Regions from separate parts of the Ahrensia sp. 13_GOM-1096m genome, predicted to be linked through region 1. Evidence: predicted binding sites of a transcription regulator. Region 1 holds the regulator's gene; each other region holds the start of a gene.
The links. Region 1 encodes PhoB, which activates phosphate uptake and scavenging genes when phosphate is short. Its sites were predicted from a motif close to TGTCATNNANCTGTCAT; they were not measured.
Positions count from the first base shown of each region.

Region 2: N530_RS0111830 (1-acyl-sn-glycerol-3-phosphate acyltransferase) is a predicted target of PhoB. The motif match lies at 1,525-1,541, and genes of this name have one in related genera.
Region 3: N530_RS0112940 (DUF1868 domain-containing protein) is a predicted target of PhoB. The motif match lies at 1,469-1,485, and genes of this name have one in related genera.
Region 4: N530_RS0110110 (bifunctional 2',3'-cyclic-nucleotide 2'-phosphodiesterase/3'-nucleotidase) is a predicted target of PhoB. The motif match lies at 1,632-1,648, and genes of this name have one in related genera.

Region 1 covers NZ_JIAX01000006.1:310,185-313,395, forward strand. The annotation lists gene pstB (phosphate ABC transporter ATP-binding protein PstB) at 40-819, shown strand; gene phoU (phosphate signaling complex protein PhoU) at 849-1,556, shown strand; gene phoB (phosphate regulon transcriptional regulator PhoB) at 1,580-2,275, shown strand; gene N530_RS0101870 (GcrA family cell cycle regulator) at 2,340-2,918, opposite strand.
Region 2 covers NZ_JIAX01000013.1:176,334-179,544, forward strand. The annotation lists gene N530_RS0111820 (ABC transporter permease) at 1-710, shown strand, start outside; gene N530_RS18030 (YdcF family protein) at 888-1,478, shown strand; gene N530_RS0111830 (1-acyl-sn-glycerol-3-phosphate acyltransferase) at 1,630-2,358, shown strand; gene N530_RS0111835 (gamma-glutamylcyclotransferase) at 2,339-2,866, opposite strand; gene N530_RS0111840 (DUF2125 domain-containing protein) at 2,918-3,211, shown strand, end outside.
Region 3 covers NZ_JIAX01000014.1:129,848-133,058, forward strand. The annotation lists gene N530_RS0112930 (anthranilate synthase) at 1-1,193, opposite strand, end outside; gene N530_RS0112940 (DUF1868 domain-containing protein) at 1,523-2,236, shown strand; gene N530_RS0112945 (formate--tetrahydrofolate ligase) at 2,238-3,211, opposite strand, start outside.
Region 4 covers NZ_JIAX01000012.1:153,202-156,412, forward strand. The annotation lists gene N530_RS0110110 (bifunctional 2',3'-cyclic-nucleotide 2'-phosphodiesterase/3'-nucleotidase) at 1-1,552, opposite strand, end outside; gene N530_RS0110115 (hypothetical protein) at 1,711-2,100, shown strand; gene blaOXA (class D beta-lactamase) at 2,100-2,900, shown strand; gene N530_RS0110125 (Pr6Pr family membrane protein) at 2,880-3,211, opposite strand, start outside.

The DNA.
Region 1 (3,211 bases):
ATGAAACACGATGTAATAAAAGAGTCGGAGATCATAAATATGAACGACGAGAGCAAAACGCCCAAAGTTAAAATGGCAGGTAAAGGCGTTGAAGTTTTCTACGGCGCAAAACAGGCAATCAACGGCATTGACTTGGAAGTTTATGAGCGACAAGTGACTGCGCTTATTGGCCCTTCAGGTTGTGGTAAATCAACTTACTTGCGTTGCCTTAACCGCATGAATGATACGATTGATATTTGTAAGGTCAAAGGTCTTTTAACGCTTGATGGCGAAGATATTTATGACCCTAATATTGATGTTGTGGAATTGCGCGCACGCGTAGGTATGGTGTTCCAAAAACCAAACCCATTTCCAAAGTCAATTTACGAAAACATCACTTATGGTCCGCGTATTCACGGCCTTGCAAAATCAAAAGCTGATTTGGATGTTATCGTCGAAAAAAGCTTGCGCGGTGCAGGTCTATGGGAAGAGGTGAAAGATCGTCTTTTGGAGCCTGGTACAGGCCTTTCCGGCGGTCAGCAGCAGCGTCTTTGCATTGCACGCGCAATAGCGGTTCAGCCTGAAGTCATTTTGATGGACGAGCCATGTTCGGCGCTTGACCCGATTGCAACTGCAATTGTTGAAGAATTGATCGGCGAATTGCGCGAGCAATATACAATCGTCATCGTGACGCACTCCATGCAGCAGGCTGCGCGTGTTTCACAGCGCACAGCCATGTTCCACTTAGGCGATTTGGTTGAAGTTGATGACACAGAGACCATTTTCACCAACCCTTCTGAAAAACGCACACAGGATTATATAACTGGCCGCTTTGGCTAAGTTTAATCTGTTCTGATTAGGAAATTGAAATGATAAAGCAACATACGGTTTCAGCGTTCGAAGATGAAATGCAGTTTCTCACGCATAAGATTGCGGAGATGGGCGGCCATGCTGAAAAAATGATTGGTCAGTCAGTTAAAGCACTAACGACAGGCGATGTAGACCTTGCACGTGCCGTTATCAAAGATGACATGCGCCTTGATGAAGGCCAGCGTGAAATTGATGATAAAGCCGTGCTATTAATTGCACAGCGCCAGCCAATGGCGAACGATTTGCGTGAAGTTTTTGCCAATATCCGTATTTCGTCTGATTTGGAACGCATTGGCGATATGGCAAAAGGTATCGCAAAACGTGTCAGCTCTGTTTCGGAATATTCACACGGTGTGAAATTTGCGCGCGGTATTGAGCATTTGAGCGAACTTGCCTCAGCGCAGCTCAAAGAGGTTTTGGATTGCTACGGCACGCGTTCGGTTGACGAAGTCAATAATATCATTGAGCGCGACGAAGAAATTGACGCAATGTACACGTCTCTATTCCGTGAATTGCTCACTTACATGATGGAAGATCCGCGTAACATTACAACATGTACGCATCTCCTGTTCTGCGCTAAAAATATCGAGCGTATCGGCGACCATGCAACAAATATTGCCGAGGCAACATATTACATGGTCAAGGGTCAAAAACTTGATGCAGCACGTCCAAATGAAGACAAAACACATAAAGTCAGCCTAGATTAAGCTGGTGGATACGAGGTGATGTGATGAGCGCAAAACCACGCATAATGGTTGTTGAAGACGAAGAAGCATTGAGCATTCTTCTGAAATATAACCTTGAGGCAGAAGGGTTTGAGGTTGAAGCTGTTAGTCGCGGCGACGAAGCAGAAGATATGCTGCGTGAAAGTCAACCTGACCTTTTGCTGCTTGATTGGATGTTGCCGGGTGTAAGCGGTATCGAGCTTTGCCGACGGTTGCGTGCACGCCGCGAAACCCAAGATATGCCAATCATCATGTTGACCGCACGCGGCGAGGAAAGTGAGCGTATTCGCGGTCTTTCAACGGGTGCGGATGATTATGTCGTCAAACCATTTTCAACACCTGAATTGTTAGCGCGTGTGCGTGCAATGTTACGCCGCGCGAAGCCGGAGGTTCTAGCTGATCGTTTAACAGCTGGTGACATTCAGCTCGATCGTGAGGCTCACCGTGTTTATCGCAATGAGCGCGAGCTAAAGCTTGGTCCAACTGAATACCGTCTGCTTGAGTTTTTTATGTTGGCTCCAGGGCGCGTATTTTCGCGGGTACAGCTTCTTGACGGTGTTTGGGGTGATAATATTTATGTTGATGATCGTACCGTTGATGTTCACATCGGGCGTCTTCGCAAGGCGATAAATATTGGCCGCGTTAAAGACCCAATTCGCACTGTTCGCGGGGCAGGTTATGCTTTGGAAACCGTGAAATAATACACTTGAATGAGTACAATTAAAAAAGGCGGCTTTTAAGCCGCCTTTTTGTTTTATCTATCTTTTAGCGCGGACGGCGCCGATCTTGTGGCTGCTGGAAAGCAAGCTTGCTGTGATATTTACAGTAAGGAGAACTTTCTTCATTGCCATGTCCACAGAAATAGAACTCACCTTGTAGTGGATCGCCAAACGGCCACTTACAGGTGTTTTCGTTGATATCAACGAGTTTCAACTTAAGCGGCATAGGCGCGACGACATCATCAGTGTCACGGTGTGGCGCTTTGTAGGCGACAACTTCGTGATCCTGTTTTAGCGCGGTTGCACCAATCGTGTGCGTGACAGATGGCGGTGTGCGTTGCGGCAATGTGAATGTGCCAACGCTCGAGCCGCCGCCCGAAGAGGAGCCACTGCTGCTTGCTGATGAGGACGCTGGACGCGAAGTGCCACCACTATTGGGTGTGCGGCGCACGCGCGGTGCAGCAGGCTTTGTCGATTTAGCTCGCCCTGAAAGTTTAAGGCGGTGGACTTTACCAATCACCGCATTGCGGCTTACGCCTCCAAGTTTAGCAGCGATCTGGCTTGCGCTCAGACCTTCTGCCCATAATTTTTTCAGCATTTCTACGCGTTCGTCGGTCCAACTCACGGTCGTCTCCATCCTGTTTATAGATAGAATCCCTCTCCGTTGCTCGGTCATAGATATTAGACCTGCGACGTACTCGATACATGAGGAACAGTTTACTATCTGGCTTTCTTGCCGTTTTTTTTAAACTACAATAGTGCTGGACTCTCGATCAAGAGTCCTGAGGCACTAACGAATCCGAATTCTCGGTTTTCCCCAACTTCAATGAAAAGTGAGTCAAAAATGCATCACAATCTTGATTTTCTTGAAGGTTAACCACAGGCTGCAGCGATTGACATCTGTGTTTAGCTCGCATT
Region 2 (3,211 bases), on a different contig from region 1:
CGATTGCAGCAAGTTTTGACGGTGTTACCGATGCGCGTATCATTGGCCTGTCACAAACGGCCACTTTGCTAGAGCCATGGCTTGGCAAGGATATAAATTTAAGCGAATTGCCGGTTCCGCGGCTGGTGGTCATTCGGATTGATGAACGTAACCCACCAGACTTTAAAGCAATTGGTACAGCAATTAATGAGGCTATTCCAAATGCTACATTGGATGACCACAGAGCATGGGTAGACAGGCTCGTGTCGATGGCAAACACAACAACCTATGTGGGCGTTGCTATTCTTTTGCTCGTTTTAACAGCGTTGGTTCTCACCGTTGTTTTTGCCACGCGCGGCGCATTGGCGAGCAATCATATTATTATTGAAGTGCTGCATTTTGTTGGTGCACGCGCTAATTTTATCGCGGGTCAATTTCAACGCCGGTTCTTCTGGATTGGCCTTCGCGGTGCATTGATTGGCGGCGGCGCTGCGATCGCAATGTTCCTTATTTTTCAATTTTGGGCAGGGCGCAATTTAACCACTGCTGAGGGCGTGCAGGTCGCTGTTCTGTTTGGCGATTTTTCCATTGGGATGGGCATCTTCATAGGCACGTTTTTTGTCATTGCGTTGGTTGCTGCTCTCACGACATTAACGGCAAGATTAACCGTTGTGCGCACGATATATGAGATCGATGAGCAACGCGCAGACCCGTCGCGTCAATCTTATTGATATAAAACATCCGTTTTCATTGGATTGATCGGATAAACGCCAAAATTGACCTGTTCTATACTTGATTTCAGCTTTATTAAAATAAGTTGAAACACCGTGGGATGATTGCATGTCCGTGCAAGTCGAAACATTATGGTAGAGGCGAGGAAACGCAGCATAACGGGGCGACTGCTACGGATGTTCGCTTTTTTGTTGCTGCTGTCTGTGCTTTTATTGACTGTGGGCTTTGGCGTTTTTCTGACAAGCGTTGATCGGCATGCCCGCAATCAAAGCGCTGAAACCGCTGACGGTATTGTTGTGCTGACGGGCGGTTTTGCTCGGTTGGAACCAGCCATACAATTGCTCCGTGAAAAACGCGGTGAGCGGCTGCTGATTTCTGGTGTTAACCGCAAAACCGACGATCAATTGCTAAAGCATGCCCTTGATATAGAAGACAAGCTTTTCAACTGCTGCGTTGATATTGACCAAGATGCTTTGGATACCATTGGCAATGCATTGGGTACGGCCCATTGGGCGGCTTCAAAAGATTATAAATCGCTGCTTGTTGTCACGAATGATTATCATATGCCGCGCAGTTTGATGGAACTTCGCCGTGAAATAGGTGACATCGAATTATTGCCCTATGCGATACGCAACCGATCTTCTGGGCCGTTTACAATGGGCGAGCGGATTGGCCAATATCGTGTTTTACTGCTTGAGTATGGCAAGCTGGTTGCAACTTTTTTACGGGCAGCCTTGCACGATGGCCGAATTCCGGCTTTGAAATAATGACTGCATTTGTACTAGAGTGACGCAACCTTAACATTCAAATGGCTGTAACCTGACAGTTATTTGATCGCAAAACTGTCTGGGCTTATTTGTGACTGCACTTCGTTCCGCATTATATAATTTCGTTTTTTACTTTTCCACGCTGATCTACATGATTGTGCTGTTGCCGTTTTTCTCTATTGGAAAACGCAAAAATGCTTGGTGGGTGCCGCGCTTTTGGGCACGCTCGAATCTGTGGTTTTTGAAAATTATCTGCGGCACAAAACATGAGGTGACAGGATTTGAGAATATGCCGGAGGGCGGCTATATTCTTGCGCCTAAACACCAGTCCGCATGGGATACATTTGCATTTGTGCCTTGGTGGCCGGACCCAGTTTATATTCTAAAACGTGAACTAAAATGGATACCACTGTTCGGGTGGTTTCTGATGCGTATGAAAATGATCGGTATTGATCGCGGTAGCCGCGAGACTGCGATTAAATCGATCAACAAGGGCGCTGGGGAAGCGATTAAAGATGGTCGCCAGATTGTTATTTACCCTGAGGGCACGCGCCGTCCTGCAGGTGCAGAGCCAGCCTATAAGGCCGGTATTTTTCATCTTTATGAAAATTTGAATGTGCCAGTGGTGCCGATTGCCCATGTTGCGGGTCTGTTTTGGCCGCGCCGTAAGTTTTTACGGTTTCCGGGCACAATCAAAGTTGAAATTCTAAAGCCGATACCGCCCGGTCTTTCGCGCCGTGAATTTATGGCTGCATTAGTATCGTCTACGGAAGAAGCTTGTGACCGTTTGCTGCTGGAGGTTTATGATGGACCAAATCCGCCGCCATTTTCGTCTATAGCGCAGGCGCGCATCGATGAACTTAAGAAGAGCGCTTCCTGATATTGTCGGCAACAGCTTGCAGCCAATGATCCTTAATGCCCAAGCTTTTTACATGGTCAGCGGTGTTAAGCACATAGTCCTCGTTTGGCCCCATGCCGCCGGCGGCACCACAAACGCGCTCGACGGCATCTTCAACCGATAGCCGGCCTGCATATTGTTCGTGGCGATGGTCGGCGACATAGATGAGGCCGTCCACACGTTCGCCGCCGTCTAATGTGAGTTTGCCCATTCGTTCGAGATAAACATTCGTGACAAGCTCGCGTTCGCGTAAATAGGCTATGACGTCATCTTTGTCATTCGGCGCAACTTTGAACGCTAGGCCAACACAGGCGCCGCCATTGTCGAGCCCCATCACAAGGCCGGGGCGTTCACGCGTGCCACGATGTTCCCAAGATGTAATGCATAGCGAGCGGTGGTAGCCTGATAATCTGGCGCGGCGTTTTTCGGTAAATTTAAAATCGGGCTTCCACATTAAAGAGGCATAGCCGAACACCCATAGATCGTTCATAATTCATCCAACTTTCAATCGTATTTATGCGTAACTGCAAATGGAGAAGTCATGTCCAGCGATAACGCAAAAAAGCCCTATAATGCAAAGCGGCGTATTCAGTTCTTGTCTGCCTTTTCGGTCTTTTTGATCGTGGCTGCAACGGCTGGGTGGTATTTTGTTGCAGGTAAAATTGACGAAGCTGCCGGAAAATTGATCAGTGTGCAGGCTGCTAAGGGCAATGTTGTTGAGTGCGACAATCGGATTGTGCGCGGATATCCATTTCGGTTTGGCGTTTTTTGCGATGCAGTTTCTTACAATGATGACAAGAATAACGCCCTCATCATTAAGGCTGGTGCCTTTCGC
Region 3 (3,211 bases), on a different contig from region 1:
TCAACCGTATGGATAAGGCGTGAATACATCTCGATCTGGCGGCGGCCAATAACCCGCACAGTACCAGGCTCACACACGCGGCTTTTATCATTACGATCAACGTCTGAACACATGGTTAGCTCAGACTCGTCTTTCTTCGAGTTGAGCAATTTCAAGATTTGCTCTGAATCTGAAATTGCATCGGCACCACGCTCAATCGTGCCAGAAATCGGGCATGTCTCAATGCGCTTACCCGTTACCCGCACAAACATTTCCGGTGACGCACCGATCAAAAACTCATTATTGCCAAGGTTCATATAGAATGAATATGGCGCAGGATTGGTCGCTTTCAGGCGGCGCGCAATCGCAGAAGGCTTGCTCTTGACCTGCTCATAAAACATCTGTCCCGGCACAACTTCAAACAGATCACCGCATGAAAAGCTCTGCTTGGCGCTGCGAACAAGATCCGCATATTCACCCGGATTATGATCGCCCTTTGGCGGCACAACATCGCTTGGTATAAATGGGTCGGCAGTCTGCTCACGCGGCAAGCCAGCCGTTGATGCACCATCAGCGGCAAAATCATATTCATCGACCCACGCAGCCGCCGAATGGTTATCAACGACCAAAATTCGATCTGGGAAAAACAGAACGAGATCGCGCTGGTTTTTGGCGCGCTCAAGCTTTTCTTCAATTGGATCAAACTGGAATGCAATGTCATAGCCAAATGAACCAAAGAAGCCCAAATTGTCATCTTGAGGCGAATGGAAATGATCAACGATCTTGCGCACAACAGAAAACACCGATGGCGCGCGCGAACGCTCCTCTTCAGACACAACACGCGTAGGCTGGGCAATAACAATGGCAAGCCCATCATCTGTGTCCGACATTTTTGCAATATGCGCCTCATCGACAAGCGCTTTTTTAATCATCGCAACGATGATTTTTCCGCGCTCATTAAGCGCCTTGATCTGCATGTCGCGTTTGCGCGCACTGATCATGACGGGCGGATCAACAATCGCAATATCCCAGCGTGTATAGCGACCCGGATATTCATAGTTTGAGGATAAGACAGCGCCCAGACGATCATCGAGCGCATCCAAATAGCTATCGATTGCTGTCGCATATTCAACGGCTTCGCGGCACCGCTCAATTGCAACGCCCCCGCGTGTTATAAACTGATCCGGTTGTTGGCGCTGGCCTGCATTCGTCATGTCAAATCTGCCTGTTTGCTCAAGATGAGCCAATAAAGTTGAACCTTTAAACAATGTGCGGACACAAAAAAACCGCCTTATGTCTAAGGCGGTGCATATGCGTCAAAACACGAAAAAGCCCGCCTATGAAAGCGTGCGCCACCAATTCGCTGCGATGTTCATTGTTTTGCTCATAGCAAATCTTTAGCACGTAAACGCCGCAGTGCAATCAAAATTTATTCAGATCATGAATGCCTGTTCTTAACGGTAACATTTTAGCCTCGCCTACAAAGTGACGTCATATATCTTTCAAGAAACAACGATAGGTGCTCATGGCCAAGGAGCCTCCTATGCCGAATGAAACATCACAAAAACTCATCGATCATTTAACGGGCAAAGGACAAGGTCATGCGCCTGCCCATGCTGGCACGCGCTTTGACCCACAAGGCAGGTTCCTGCCAGAACCGGGCAATACAGTCGTCGCGCATGTGCTTGATGGTTCAAAGTCGCAAGATGCGTTGATTACCCTTGCTGAAAAAATGAAGGCATTACCAAGCGCTGCGCACTTCGCCTTCACACCTATTTCCAGCTACCATATGACGGTCTTTCAAGGGATCATTGAGTTCAGACGTACGGCCGGTTTTTGGCCGCCGACCCTGCCTCTCGATGCGCCGATTGATGCTGCAACCGCACATATGATTGAGAAGTTGCAAGACTTCCCCAAATCACGGCCTTTCAATGTCAAAGCAATTGCTGTCACGCCCAATGGTCTAACGGTGGCAGGCGCAACGCCAGACGATGAACAAGCGCTGCGCGATTTTCGCGATCAGCTGGCCGATTGTTTTGGCTATCGTCATCCAGATCACGAGACCTACACATTCCATATAACGATGGCTTATCTGATCAAATTCATGACAGCTGAGCAGGCAAAAGCCCACGCAGATGCCCTCCAAATGCTAAGCGCTGACTTTCTGCAAAATGTGCCGATGATCGAACTCGGCACAAGCGACTTTTGCACATTTGAAGATATGAACCATTTTGAGCCAGGGCTCTTTAATCTCTGACTTAAAACAGCCCTTCAATAACGCCGTCATCATTGAAACGAATAATCTCTGCTGATGGTTTACGCGGCAGGCCCGGCATAGTCATTATCTGCCCGCAGACAACCACGACAAAGCCTGCACCTGCAGAAAGCCGCACCTCGCGAATAGGCACCGAATGTCCTGTCGGTGCACCGCGCAAATTCGGGTCCGTTGAGAACGAATATTGCGTTTTGGCCATACAGACAGGCAGATGGCCGTAGCCCTGATCTTCCCATGTTTTTAGCTGTTCACGAACCGATTTGTCCGCCAAAACTTCGTCGGCATGATAGATGCGTTTGGCAATTGTTTCGATCTTTTGAAACAGCGGCATTTCATCAGGATAAAGTGGTGCGAAATTAGCCATGCCGCTATCCGCCATTTGCACGACTTTATGCGCGAGTTCTTCAACACCCGCCGAACCATGCGCCCAGTGCTTACAAAGGATCGCCTCAGAACCTTGCTTTGCAACATAGTCTTTTACCGCTTGCACCTCGGCTTCCGTGTCGGTGACAAAATGATTGATCGCAACCACGACCGGAACACCGAACGATTTAAGATTGGAAATGTGGCGTCCCAAATTCGAGCAGCCATTGTTAACAGCATCGACATTTTCATCGCCAAGGTCTGCTTTGGCAACGCCGCCATTCATTTTCATGGCGCGCACTGTCGCAACCAACACAACCGCATCAGGCGCAATGCCGGCCTTGCGGCATTTGATGTTCATGAATTTTTCAGCGCCAAGGTCGGCGCCAAAGCCAGCTTCAGTTACAACATAATCGGCAATCTTCAAGGCCGTAGTGGTCGCAACAACTGAGTTACAACCATGAGCAATATTTGCGAAAGGCCCGCCATGCACAAAGGCAGGATTGTTTTCAAGCGTCTGCACAAGGTTTGGCTGAATAGCGTCTTTCAGCAAAACAGTCATTGCGCCATCGGCTTTTAAATCGCGGCAGAACA
Region 4 (3,211 bases), on a different contig from region 1:
TATAGGTCACGCCGTCCATCACATCGAAATTATAAGATGGGAATTCAGGGTTGAGCAGTTCTTGATCTGCTTTGCCAAGTTCTACCTGATTGAACATGCCTGCTGAACGCTCCAGCCAGTCTTTGACCTCTGCGCCAGAAACTTCAACCGCGCGAACCGTGTTTGGATAAAGATAAAGGTCGGCCACGTTTTTAATCGCCACATCGCCTTCGGCAACATCTGTATAATAGTCAGGGCCGCCGCGGCCTCCAGCTTTAAACGGTGCTGCTGCCGATAGAATTGGCAGGCCTTCCCATTTTGTGCCTTGCATCATTTCAGCAATATACCATTGCTGGGCTTGGCTGACGATTTGCACCGATGGGTCATCGGCAACCAGCGCAAAGTAAGAATAGAGTGGCGCATCGGTTTTGCCGACAGAGCGGCGCACATAGGCGAGCGTCTCGTCATGTTCTTTTTGAACGCTGGCGAGTACATCTTCTTGGCTTTCAACAAGGGCTGTCACTTTGCGATCATCGCCGCGCATGGAAATTGGGCGCGCTTCGGTGGTGCTGGTGACGATTTTCCACTCATTGCCGTCTTTCTCTAACATCAGATCAATCAGGCCAAGGTGCGATCCCCAGAAGCCGCCCATCGCGGCAGGCTTGCCGTGAATGGTGCCTTTGGCAACGTCCACACCAGCAAAGTCGCTGAACTTTTCGCTTGGAAATACGAGGTGGTTATGGCCCGTCATCAGCGCATCAATGCCTTTGACTTCTGCAAGTGGTACAGAGGCGTTTTCCATGCCGTCTGTGCGTTTTGCATCGCCAATACCAGAGTGGGAAAGCGCGATGATAATGTCTGCGCCAGCTTCTTTCATCTCAGGCACATAGGCTTCAGCTGATTCCACAATATCGCGGGCCTGAACTTTACCTTCTAAATGTTTGCGGTCCCAGTTCATCACTTGCGGCGGCACAAAACCGATAAGGCCGATTTTAATGGCGTGCTCATTGCCAGCACCGTCTTTGACCATTTTGTCGAGGATTACATAGGGCTTAAGCAGCGTTTTGTCGGCGCGTGGATTAGCGCCCATTTCTTTGGCGATATTGGCCGATACGACAGGGAAATTAGCACCAGCCAGCGCTTTCATCAAAAAGTCGAGGCCATAGTTGAACTCATGATTGCCGAGCGTTGAGGCTTCATAGCCAAGCGTGTTCATGGCCTGAATGACCGGATGCATGTCGCCTTCTTTCATGCCGCGCTCATAGGCGATGTAATCACCCATCGGATTGCCTTGCAGAAAATCGCCATTATCGACCAGCATTGAGTTGGTGGATTCAGCGCGAATTTCCTTGATGATGGAAGCCGTGCGCGCAAGGCCAACGGTGTCTGTTGGCATGTCGCTATAATAATCATACGGGAAAACATGGACGTGAAGGTCGGTTGTTTCCATAAAGCGCAAATGCACCTGGTTTGCTGAAGCATTGGCGGAAAACGGGTGCAACACGGCAAGCGCTGTCACGGCAGCAGCGCCGCCTAAAAACTGGCGACGTTTCATGAGCATGATTTGGGACATAGTGTTCTCCTGATGAGTGTTTTGCTGGTGCAAGTTGGGCACGGCATTCTTGATGTTGTCAATCGCCTAAGCAAGTTGTGTGACAGGTGTATTACAGGCAGCAAAGTGAAAAAGGGCGGTCCCATAATTCCGCCATAAGTTCTGTTTAGCGCAGCTTTATGCGTGTTTTATCTACCATTAAATTTGTGAAGCCCTTCGCGGGGCTTGTTGTCTTAGCGTCGATTTCTCCGCTAATTTCCCCGCCGCTTGCTCATGGGCAGGCACTTTCTTGGAAGCAAGAAAAGTGCGTGCGTTATTCGGATGCATGGGACAAGGCGATTACGCTTTACGATAAAGACAAAATGAGTGCGGATTTTGTAGCCGAACATGAGCGCTTCATTAAAGCGAAATGCGACCATGATATTCGCGTTTGTCCGGTGTCAGATTATGATTTAGAAGTTGCCAATGCGATGGTTGTCGCGTCCATGAATGCGGGAACGGCAAGCACGTTTCCGCCTTTTACGTGCCGCGATGAGAACAAAGAACTTCCCAATTTTAAGGGCAAATAATGAGCAGATTAGCGCTTCTTTTCACCGTGATTATTTTTGCGATCGTGCCACAAGCAGCAAGCGCAAAGACGATTTGCACTATTGTGATCGATGCTGCTTCATCTGACATTTTGCATGAGGATGGCAAATGCGATACCCGCGCTACGCCTGCTTCAACGTTCAAAGTTGCGCTTGCCTTGATTGGTTTTGATGCTGGCTATTTGAAGTCGGCGCAATCACCTGTTTTGCCATTTAAAGAAGGTTACGTGGATTGGGCTGGAAAACAATGGCGGCAAGACACAACGCCGGAGCGTTGGATGCGCTATTCAGTTGTTTGGTATTCACAGCAAATTACCCATGCTTTGGGCGCTCAACGCATAAGTGATTATTTGCAGAAGATCGGTTTCGGCAATGCCAATTTTTCAGGCGATAAAGGCTTTAACAACGGGCTTGAGCGGGCATGGATTGCCTCGTCGCTTGAGATTTCACCGCGCGAACAAGTGCACTATTTATCGCGCATGCTGAACCATGAATTGCCGGTGAGCGCCAAGGCTGTGGAGCTGACGAAAAGCATTGTGCAGATCGATCAGGCACAGAACGGCTGGACAGTTCACGGCAAGACAGGTCTTGCCTTTCCGCGCAATGCAGATCGCAGCTTTAACCGCTCACGCGGCTTTGGCTGGTATGTCGGCTGGGCCGAAAAGGATGGCAAGCAAGTTGTGTTTGCACGATTGCTTCAAGACGAAAAACGCCAGAAGGAAACGCCTTCAACACGCGCGAAAGCCAGCTTGCTGAATGATTTATCCGCGCTGATCGAGTGATTGCCGCCGCGCCAACCATTTGTCCAAGGCAATGAGTGCAAGTGCAAACAGGCAAAAGGTAAATGCGATAAGCAGCGTGTTGCGGATGAACTCGAAGGTCGAAAGCTGGGTTAAATCCAAGAACCAATAGGCATACCAACCGTCGAGCGCACCGCGCGTTACGGCATATAAAAGATAAGCCATTGGGGCTGCGACGGCCAAAAGTGCATCGCGCCAAACAAGTTTTCCATGATGGCTAAGATACCATGCCAGTAAGAACATGATGGGGGACACATCATGCAGGCCGCGGTCTACAACCAACTGCCATCCGG